DNA from 3 places in the Desulfovibrio sp. ZJ746 genome. Region 2 is predicted to be linked to each of the others. Evidence: predicted binding sites of a transcription regulator. Region 2 holds the regulator's gene; each other region holds the start of a gene.
What was found. Region 2 encodes sigma-54, which starts transcription at its own class of promoters, with help from an activator protein. Its sites were predicted from a motif close to CTGGCACGGNNNNTGCTT; they were not measured.
Positions count from the first base shown of each region.

Region 1: the regulator sigma-54 is predicted to act here: its motif matches at 1,903-1,920, upstream of G7Y54_RS04555 (flagellar hook protein FlgE).
Region 3: the regulator sigma-54 is predicted to act here: its motif matches at 1,116-1,133, upstream of G7Y54_RS09925 (glutamine synthetase III).

Region 1 covers NZ_JAAKEK010000002.1:44,394-47,665, forward strand. Annotated here, with positions in the region: gene G7Y54_RS04555 (flagellar hook protein FlgE) at 327-1,841, opposite strand; gene G7Y54_RS04560 (rhodanese-like domain-containing protein) at 1,974-2,441, opposite strand; gene G7Y54_RS04565 (pyridoxal phosphate-dependent aminotransferase) at 2,459-3,272, opposite strand, start outside.
Region 2 covers NZ_JAAKEK010000001.1:576,337-579,608, forward strand. Annotated here, with positions in the region: gene rapZ (RNase adapter RapZ) at 1-663, opposite strand, end outside; gene raiA (ribosome-associated translation inhibitor RaiA) at 722-1,279, opposite strand; gene rpoN (RNA polymerase factor sigma-54) at 1,332-2,756, opposite strand; tRNA gene G7Y54_RS02620 (tRNA-Leu) at 3,033-3,119, shown strand.
Region 3 covers NZ_JAAKEK010000006.1:68,744-72,015, reverse strand. Annotated here, with positions in the region: gene G7Y54_RS12765 (sigma 54-interacting transcriptional regulator) at 1-703, shown strand, start outside; gene G7Y54_RS09925 (glutamine synthetase III) at 1,239-3,272, shown strand, end outside.

The DNA.
Region 1 (3,272 bases), on a different contig from region 2:
CCGGGAAAGCCCGGCCCAAGGCCGTCCGCATGTGTGCCTTTCCCGCGTACTCTAGCACGGGCAAGGCGATGCGTCAATCGGCTCCGGGAAATCCCCAGGGCACGCCAAGGGGCGCCCGCGGCGCGGCCTGACGGTGGAAAAAGAGGATGGGAGAAAGCGAAGAGGAAGAATTTGCAGCCCGCGAGCGCACCCGGGGATAGGGCGCCCGCAGGCTCTGCGTATATGCGCGGGCCGCGCGAAAGCGCGGCACGCACCACGCGCTCCCGGGGGGAGGAAAATTTTTCTCCCCGGCAACGGCGCCGGCGCCGCGTTTCAGGCGGTGCGCCCTACTGCCGCTTGAGCTCCATGGCCTTCTGCAGCATCTGGTCCGCCGTGGTCACGACCTTGCTGTTGGACTGGAAGCCGCGCTGGGTGACGATCATGTTGACCATCTCGGTGGCCATGTCCACGTTGGAGAGCTCGATATTGTAGGCCTGGACGGTGCCGTAATTCTCGGTGCCGGCCATGCCGAGCTCCATCTGGCCGGACTCGGGCGTGGCGGAAAAGAGGTTGCTGCCCTCGCGGCGCAGGCCGTCCTCGCTGGTGAACCGGGCCACGGGTATCTGCCACAAATCGATGCTCTGGCTGTTGGAGAAGAGCCCCACCACCGTGCCGTCGTTACGGATGCTCACATTGCTCAAAAAGCCCTCGCTGTAGCCGTCCTGCGTGTAGGCGCTGGTGGGGCCGCTGCTCGCGAAGGCCGTGGTGGGATACTGGGAGAGGATGGCGCTTTCGCCCATGTTGGGCAGAAGGTGCATGTCCGTGCCCACGTCCGCAGCGGTGGCGGGAGCGTTCTGCCAGCCGCCGGCCGAGCGGATGCCGAGGTCGAGGGTCATGGGCGCACCGTCGAGGCTGAACTGCGGGAGCCCCCCGGAAAGACTGGCCGGCACCCAGTCCTTGAGGTCCTTGCTGCCCTCGGTGGTGGGCGTGAAGGCGGCCATGCTCTTGAGATTGCCCGCCGAATCGAACTGGAGCACGCCGCTCATGAGCAGCCCGTCGCCCGGCTTGGGCATGATGGCGTTGCCGTCCGCGTCGTACTTGAGCTCGGTGTCGGCCGCGATGATGAATTCCATGTAGCGGTTGGGCGAATCGGAAGGCGCGCCGTCAAAATAGGCCGTGACCGTGCGGGCGTTGCCTTGCGCGTCATAGACGGTCATGGGCTGGCTGTAGGTGTAGGCGTCGTTGGCGAGCGGCTTGCTGCCCCGGCCGTCATACTGGTCGAGCAGGGAGAAATACGGATTTTCGCCGCCGGTGCTCTTGTCCGCCTTGGAATTGAGGTTGAGGGTCAGCTCCACCTTGCTGGTGGTCTTGGCCGGGATGGTGGCGAACCTGTCCACCTGCACGGCGGAAAGCTCGCCGCGACTGCCGTCCGCGCCGATCTGGTAGCCCATGAGCGCGAGCCCCGTGGGCGTGCGCCAGACACCCTCGTTGTCGGGCCTGAAATCGCCCGCGCGCGTGTAGAACGTGCCGCCCTTGTCGTCCGTCACCTGGAAGAAGCCCTTGCCGTTGATGGCCATGTCCGTGACGGTATTGCTGGATTCCAGCCCGCCCTGCTGGAACATGGTGCGGATGGACTCCACCTGCAGGCCCATGCCCACCTGCCCGAGGGCAACGCGCGAGTCCTCCTGGGCGTTCCACCAGTTGCCCATGCAGGCCTGGCCCTGCGAGAGCATGTCCGAAAAGAGGATGCCCTGCTGCTTGTAGCCGATGGTGCTGACATTGGCGAGGTTGTTGGTCGTTACCTGCATGCCCTGGGCCAGGCCCTTCATGCCGGTGGCGCCGATATAGAGCGACGAGTTCACGCTGCTGCCTCCGGGAAAAAACTGCGGCGGCGGGGAAAATTTTTCCTCACCGCCGCATATAAAGCAGCATTCGTGCCAGCGCGCCGGGCCTTTGCGGCTTGCGCAAGAGGGACGGGCGCCCGCCCCCGCTTCCTATTGCTCCAGCGGCAGCCCGGCCTGCCGCCAGGCCTCGATGCCCTGGTGCATATGGTAGATGTGTTTCACGCCCGCCTCGCCCAGGGTCTCGGCGGCAGCCGCCGAGCGCTTGCCGGTGCGGCAATAGAGGAGCACGGGCGCGTCCTTGGAGAGGGCCTCGGCCTGCCTCTCAAAGCTGCCGCCGAAAAAGTCCATGTTGCGCGCCCCGAGGAGATGCCCCTGGCGGAACTCCTGCGGGGTGCGCACATCGAGGATGACAAGGCCTGCCGGCGGAGCGGCAAGCAGGTCCTTCGCCTGCCCCACGCTGATGTCGCCCGGGGCGGCCAGGCACGTGACCGCCGCATGCTTCGCGGCCTTGGGGGCCTCGTCGCGCGCGCCGGCCGGGGCGGCGCCCCACAGGGCAAGCAAAAGGACGGCGAAAGCCAGCGCCCCAAAGCGCTGACGAAAGAACGGCGCAGGCCGCATACATCTGCAAAAAGCGCTCATGCCTTCGCCTCCCCGTCCGCCTTCCCGGCGCGCACGGCAGCGGCTGCCTTGGCGAAACCGGGCGCCGCGTCGCGGATGACCTTTTCATCCACGCAAAAGGCGAGCCGGAAATGCCCGGGCCAGCCGAAGCCCGAGCCGGGCACGGCGAGCACGCGCTCTTCCATGAGCCGGCCCACAAAGGCCACGTCGTCGCCGCCGGGCGCCTTGGGGAAGAAATAAAAGGCCCCGCGCGGCATGAAGAACTCATAGCCCGCTTCGCTGAGCACCTCGGCCATGGCCGCGCGCCGGGCCGCATAGATCTCGCGCTCCACGGCGCTGCCGAGGGCCGCGGCCATGATGTGCTGGCCCACCACCGGCGGGTTCACGAAGCCCAGGATGCGGTTGGTGAAGGTGAGCGCGGCCATGAGCTCGGCCTTTTCGGGCATCTGCGGCGCGAGCACCACATAGCCCACGCGCTCGCCGGGCAGCGACAGGTTCTTGGAGAGCGAGCTCACCGCCACGGCGTAGGGATAGAGCGGCAGCACCGAGGGCACCTCGGCGCCGTCATAGGCGAGGAAGCGGTAGGGCTCGTCCGCCACGAGCCAGATGGGCCGGCCGTACTGCTGGCTCTTGTTCTCGAGGAGGGCCGCCAGCGCCTGAAGGTCGGCGCGGCTGTAGATGGCCCCGGTGGGATTGTGCGGCGAATTGATGAGCACCACGCGCGTTTTCTCGTCGATGGCGCGCTCCAGCGCGGCGAGGTCGGGCGCGAAGTCCTGGGGCTTGCTCGGCACGGCCTCGAGCGTGCCGCCGTGGTTGGACACATAGAAGCCG
Region 2 (3,272 bases):
GGGCAGGAAGCGGAGGTCGAAGACCATGTCCGCTTCATGCGGGATGCCGTACTTGAAGCCGAAAGACATGATGTTGACGCGCAGGGAGCGCCCCGAGCCGGACTCGCTGCTCCAGCGCTTCTGGATGGCGCGCCTGAGGTCGTGGATGGAAAAGCGCGAGGTGTCGAGAACGAGGTCCGCCATGCCGCGCAGAGGCTCCAGGCGCTCGCGTTCCGCACGGAGCGCCGCCTCGAGCCCCATGCCCTCGCGTTCCAGCGGATGCGGCCGGCGCGTGGCTGCATAGCGGCGCATGAGCGTCTTGTCGTCCGCCTCGAGAAAAAGCAACTGCGGGCGGATGCCCATGCGCGCGAGCTCGCTAAGCGCGGCATGGAGTTCTTCGGGAAAATTGCCCTGGCGGATGTCCATGCCGAGGGCGATCCCCTTGAAATGCCGCATGGAGTCGCGTTGCATCATGGCCGCCATTTCCGGAGCCAGGCTGGCAGGGAGGCCGTCCACGGCAAGGTACCGCAGGTCTTCAAAAACGCGCAGGGCGGTGCTTTTACCGGCGCCGGAAAGGCCCGTCACGATGCTGACCCGGGGGCTCTCCCCGCAGGGTACGGAGGGGCCCGGTGCGGGCGCCGAGGCCGTGGCCTTGGCCGCGTCTTCAGGAACGGAACGGGGCATGGCAGTCCTCCCCGTTATGCCGGCCCGCGGGCGAACTGCGGGCCGGCGGGCACCATGGCTAGAGGATGGGGTCGATCAGCGCGTAACCGCTCGTCCGGCGGCGGTAGATGACGTTGACCCGCCCGTTTTCCGCATTGAGGAACACCAAAAACTCGCTGCCGATGGAGTCGAGCTGCATGAGGGCCTCGTCCAGATGCAGCGGCTTGGGCGCGAAGCGGTCGGTGCCGACCACGGCCGCGTCGTCCGCCGCCTCGGCCACGTCCGTGGCCTCGCTGTCGAGGTTGTAGGTGAACACGTCGATCTCGGCGTTGCGGGCCTTGCGGCGCTGCTCCTTGACGCGCGAGACCTTGCGCTTGATCTGCGATTCGACCTTGTCCGTCACGAGGTCGATGGCGGCATACATGTCCGGCGCCTGCTCCGTGGCGTTGATATGCAGACCCTCGCCGCTGACGTTCACTTCGCAACGGTGCCGGAACTTGTCCACCGTGAGGATGACATTTACCTCCAGCCCGGCAGCCTTGCCGAAAAAGCGGCCAAGTTTTTCCATGCGGCGGCGCGCATATTTCTTGAGGTGATCGGACGCCTCGAAATTCTTGAAGGCGAAAGTGATATTCATGGTTCCTCCTTGGGGTGCTCCTGATGGCAGGCCCGGACGCAACGCCCGATTTTCAGAAATGCTCCTTGCGCCGCGAGGACGAGGGGATGTCCAGCGCGGTGCGGTACTTGGCCACTGTGCGGCGGGCGATATTCACCTTCAGGCGTTCCTTGAGCATTTCGCCGATGCGCTCGTCGCTGAGGGGATTCTTGGGATCCTCTTCAGCGATGAACTTCTTGATAAGCGCCTTGACGCTCTCGGAGCCCACCTGGGTGCCGTTGTCCAGCGCGAGGCCACTATTAAAGAAAAACTTTAACTCGAAGATGCCGTGCGGCGTGGCCACGTACTTGTTGGTGGTGATGCGGCTCACCGTGGATTCGTGCATGCCGATGTCGTCGGCGATGTCCTTGAGGATGAGCGGCGCGAGCTTGGTGACGCCGTCTTCAAAGAAAGGCCGCTGGTGGCGGACGATGCTCTCCATGACCTTGTACAGGGTGCGCTGCCGCTGGTAGAGGCTCTTGATGAGCCAGGACGCGGAGCGGACTTTTTCGGCGCAATATTCCTTTTCCTTTTCCGAGGCGCCCTCCATGTCCATCTGCGCGAGCGATGAGAGCTGGAGCTGCGGCAGCCCGTCCTCGTTGAGCAGGATGACGAAGTCGTCACCCATCTTGTAGACGAACACATCCGGGCTCACATAGGTGGGCTCGCCCCCGCCGAAACCGGCGCCGGGGAGTGGGTCGAGGCTCTGGATGATGTCCAGGTATTCGCGCAGTTCCTCCATGTCGAGGTGAAATTTCTTCAAGAGCGGCTTGTAGCGCTTGGCCTCCAGGTCTTCCAGGTGCGATTCCACGAGCTCGCGGAGGATGGGGTCGCGGTCATAGCCGAGATTTTTCAGCTGGATGAGCAGGCACTCGCTGGCGTCCCGCGCGGCCACGCCCACGGGGTCGAACTGCTGGATGCGCTCAACCACCGGGCGCACGGCAGCCGGGTCGCAGTGCGCGAGCTCCGCAATCTCCTCATCGGTGGCCGCCAGATAGCCGGAGGAGGACAGGTTGCCGATGATGACTTCGCCGATGGCCTTCTGATCGTCCGTGAGTGGGGAAAGCCTCAACTGCCACAGCAGGTGCCCCTCAAGTGTGGGCTTGGCGGCATAACGGGCCTCGAGGGGCGAAATCTCCTCCGCGGACTCGAATTCGCGGGACTGTGAATCGCGCGGCGTGCTGGCGAACTCGCCCATGTAATCTTCCCAGGAGGCGTCCTTGGCGAGCTCCCGGTCATAGGCGTCTTCCTCAATGCCCTCGCGCTGCTCCGCCGGCGCCTGGTCGCTTGCGTCATCACCCGAAAATTCTTCAAGAAAAGGATTTTCCAGCATCTCCTGCTGGACGGTCTCGAGAAGCTCCACGCGCGAAAGCTGGAGCAGCTTGATGGCCTGCTGCAACTGGGGTGTCATCACCAGTTGCTGCGCAAGCTTCATTTGTTGGCGCAGTTCCAGGGCCATTGCGAGTTATGTCCGTCGTTGCCGTGAGTTGCACGTGGCGCAACTGTGGCCAAAGCCGCAGCCACGCGTGGTTTTGGTGCCGCGTTTCAATAACTGTGCCACACTTAAAAAAAGAACGCAACCGGCAGGGCGCCAGCGCGTGGGAGAAGCGTGCTGATCCGGGGCCTCATATTCGCGTCCAGCCAGTGCAGATTGCCCCTGCCGCAGAACCTGCGTTGACCTGTGTGGAGAAAATGCTTGCCAAGCTGGACGAAACCCTCTATAACTCCATTCCGAGCCGAAGTGGTGGAATTGGTAGACACGCTAGGTTCAGGGTCTAGTTCCCGTTCGGGAGTGGGAGTTCGAGTCTCCCCTTCGGCACCACCAGAGAGTCCAAAAAAGTCCCGCAAGGTCTAAAAAGCCTTGCGGGACTTAGCTTTTTGGGCAATGGGTTGTCCAACAGGGTGTGGTGAAAACCAGGGACAAATCGCAAAAAAGACGGTATTAGGAACGGTACGAGCCGAAAAGGAGGAAAGG
Region 3 (3,272 bases), on a different contig from region 2:
CGGCACGCTCTTTCTGGACGAGGTGGGCGAGCTCGCGCCGGCCACGCAGGCCAAGCTCCTCCGGGTGCTTCAGGAGCGGGCCTTCGAGCGCCTGGGCGGCATGGAAACCCTGCGGGCGGATGTGCGCATCATCACGGCCACCAACCGCGACCTCGAACAGATGGTGGAAGCCGGCGCCTTCCGCCGCGACCTCTTTTACCGGCTCAATGTCTTCCCGCTCTGCCTGCCCCCGCTCAGGGAGCGGCCAGAGGACATCCTGCCGCTGGCCGCGCATTTTCTCGGCCGCTTCGCCGGCGGCGGGCGCGGGCCCGCGCACCTTTCGCTCGCCGTCATGGACATGCTCCAGCGGTACGCATGGCCCGGCAACGTGCGCGAGCTGCAAAACGTCATGGAGCGCGCCGCGCTCCTGCTCGGGCCCGAGCGCGTGGTCTTGCCGCAGCATTTGCCGCCCGCCCTGCACGGCGGCGCCGCGCCCGGGTCCGGGGACGGGCGCCCGGCCGCGCCTCCTCCCCCCGGGAGCCTCGCCGGGCGCCTGGAAGAGGTGGAGCGCGCGAGCATCGTGGAGGCGCTTGACGCCTGCGCCGGCCACATGGGCAAGGCCGCGGCCGCGCTCGGCCTCACCGAGCGGGTCATGGCCCTCAGGCTCAAGAAATACGGCCTGAGCTACAAGACCTTCCGGCAGGGCAAGCGTCCTCTTTCCTGAACGGGGCAGCCCCGCGCGCCTGCCGTCCGCCTTCCGAAGTGCCTTTCGCGCCCATGTCGCATCAAGATTCCACATTTTTGTCGATTTTTTGCGGGCTTTTCCGGGGCGCCGCTGGTCGCCTCCTGGCGGCCTGAGGCGGCGGCACAAGCTCCTTCATCTCCCAAAAATCGACGAAAAAGTATATTTTGGCGCAGGTTCCGCTATCAGCGTGGATTTATGAGGCTTTTTTCCTGATTTTGCCTCGTGCCGCCATATTTTAAGGTGCAGCCGAAGCAATAAACGACATTTTCGTCGTTTTTTCCTCCGCATTGTGTCGGGCGCACGGGATTTTCGCGCGGGAATTTTCGGCAGAAGTGAAATTTCTTCTGAAAAACCACATCATTAGCACAAGAGGGGCGGCTCCCCGCCGCCGCTGGCATGTTTTATGCCCCAAGGGGCCTTGTGCCGGCCGGCTGTCGTCTTGCGCGGGTGCCACCCCCCTGGCGGTTCGCGCCCTGCGGCCGGCCGCACCCATCCCTTGCAAAGGAGTTTTCCCATGGCTTCTCCCCGCAGCGAGGCTGTTGCCCGCGCCCATGCCACGCCCCCGGTCACGCCTCCCAACACACAGGGGGCCGGTGCCGCCCCGCGCGACGCCGACGCCCTGTTCGGCCGCGATGTCTTCGGCCTCGACACCATGCGCCGCCGCCTGCCGCGCGACGTGTACCGCAAGCTCGAAAAGACCGTGCGCGAGGGCAGCCGCCTCGACCCGGCCATCGCCGATGTGGTCGCCAACGCCATGAAGGACTGGGCCATCGAGCGGGGCGCCACCCACTATACGCACTGGTTCCAGCCCATGACGGGCCTCACGGCCGAAAAGCACGACGCCTTTCTCTCGCCCGCGGCAGGCGGCCACGGCATCAGCGAATTTTCGGGCAAGATGCTCATCAGCGGCGAGCCGGACGCCTCCTCCTTCCCCTCCGGGGGCATCCGCTCCACCTTCGAGGCGCGCGGCTATACGGCGTGGGATCCCATGTCGCCGGCCTTCATCATCGACGGCCCCTACGGCGCCACCCTGCATATCCCCACCTTCTTCTACTCCTATTCGGGCGAGGCGCTGGACCGCAAGATCCCGCTCGTGCGCTCCATCGACGCGCTCTCGAAGCAGGCCCTGCGCGTGCTGCGCCTGTTCGGCAACAGCTCGGCCACGGGCGTGCGTCCCATGGTGGGCCCGGAGCAGGAATACTTTTTGGTGGACAAGAACCTCGCGGCGCTCCGGCCCGACCTCATGCTCGCCGGGCGCACCCTCGCCGGCGCGCCCTCGCCCAAGGGCCAGGAGATGGAAGACCACTATTTCGGCGCCATCCCGGCCCGGGTCATGAGCTTCATGCAGGACCTCGAAAACGGGCTGCTCGCCCTGGGCATCCCGGCCAAGACGCGGCACAACGAGGTCGCCCCCGGGCAGTTCGAGATCGCCCCGGTCTATGAGGACGCCAACCTCGCTTGCGACCACAACATGCTCACCATGAACATGATGCGGCACCTCGCCGGGCGCCACGGCTTCGTCTGCCTGCTCCACGAAAAGCCCTTTGCCGGCGTCAACGGCAGCGGCAAGCACAACAACTGGTCGCTCTGCGATTCGGACGGACAGAACCTGCTCAACCCCGGCTCCACCCCGCAGGACAATGCCCAGTTTCTCGTGTTCCTCGCGGCGGTGCTGCGCGCTGTGCACAAGCACGCCACGGCCCTCAGGCTCGGCGCCATCGGCGCGGGCAACGACCACCGCCTCGGCGCCAACGAGGCGCCGCCGGCCATCCTTTCGGTGTATCTCGGCGAACAGCTCACCGAAGTGCTCGAGAACATCATCAGCGGCGGCCACGCCGCGGCCGAGCGCGCGCCGGTGATGGAGGTGGGCGTCTCCACCCTGCCGCCCTTGCCCTGCGACCTCTCGGACCGCAACCGCACGAGCCCCTTCGCCTTCACGGGCAACAAGTTCGAGTTCCGGGCCGTGGGCTCCTCGCAGTCGGTGGCGCCGGTGAACATCGCGCTCAACGCGGCGGTCGCCTGCGCGCTGGACGACATCGCGACGGAGCTGGAGGCGGCGCTGGCTGAGGGCAAGGATCTCACGGCCGCCCTGCAGGAGCTCTTGCCGCGCCTCTTCCGCGAGCATATGCCCGTGGTGTTCAACGGCAACGGCTATTCGGCGGAATGGCCCGTGGAGGCCGGCCGCCGCGGCCTGCCCAACCACGCCAACACCGTGGACGCGCTTGCGCACTACACCGACCCCGAGGTGATGGAGGTCTTCGTGCGCCCCGGCGTGCTCAGCGAGCGCGAGGTGGAGGCCCGGCAGGAGATCCTGCTGGAGAACTACGCCAAGACCGTGCGCATCGAGGGCCAGATTTTGGCGGACATGGTGCGCGCCCAGATCCTCCCGGCGGCGCGCAAGGCGCAGGCGAAGGCCGCGGAAGTGCTCATCAGGACGCGCGAGGCCATGGGCGGCGCCAAGTGCCCTCTGGAGGAGGCGCAGCTTGAGACCCTGCGCACGCATGCCGACGCCCTGCAGGACAAGGTGGGCACGCTGGAGGCCGCGCTG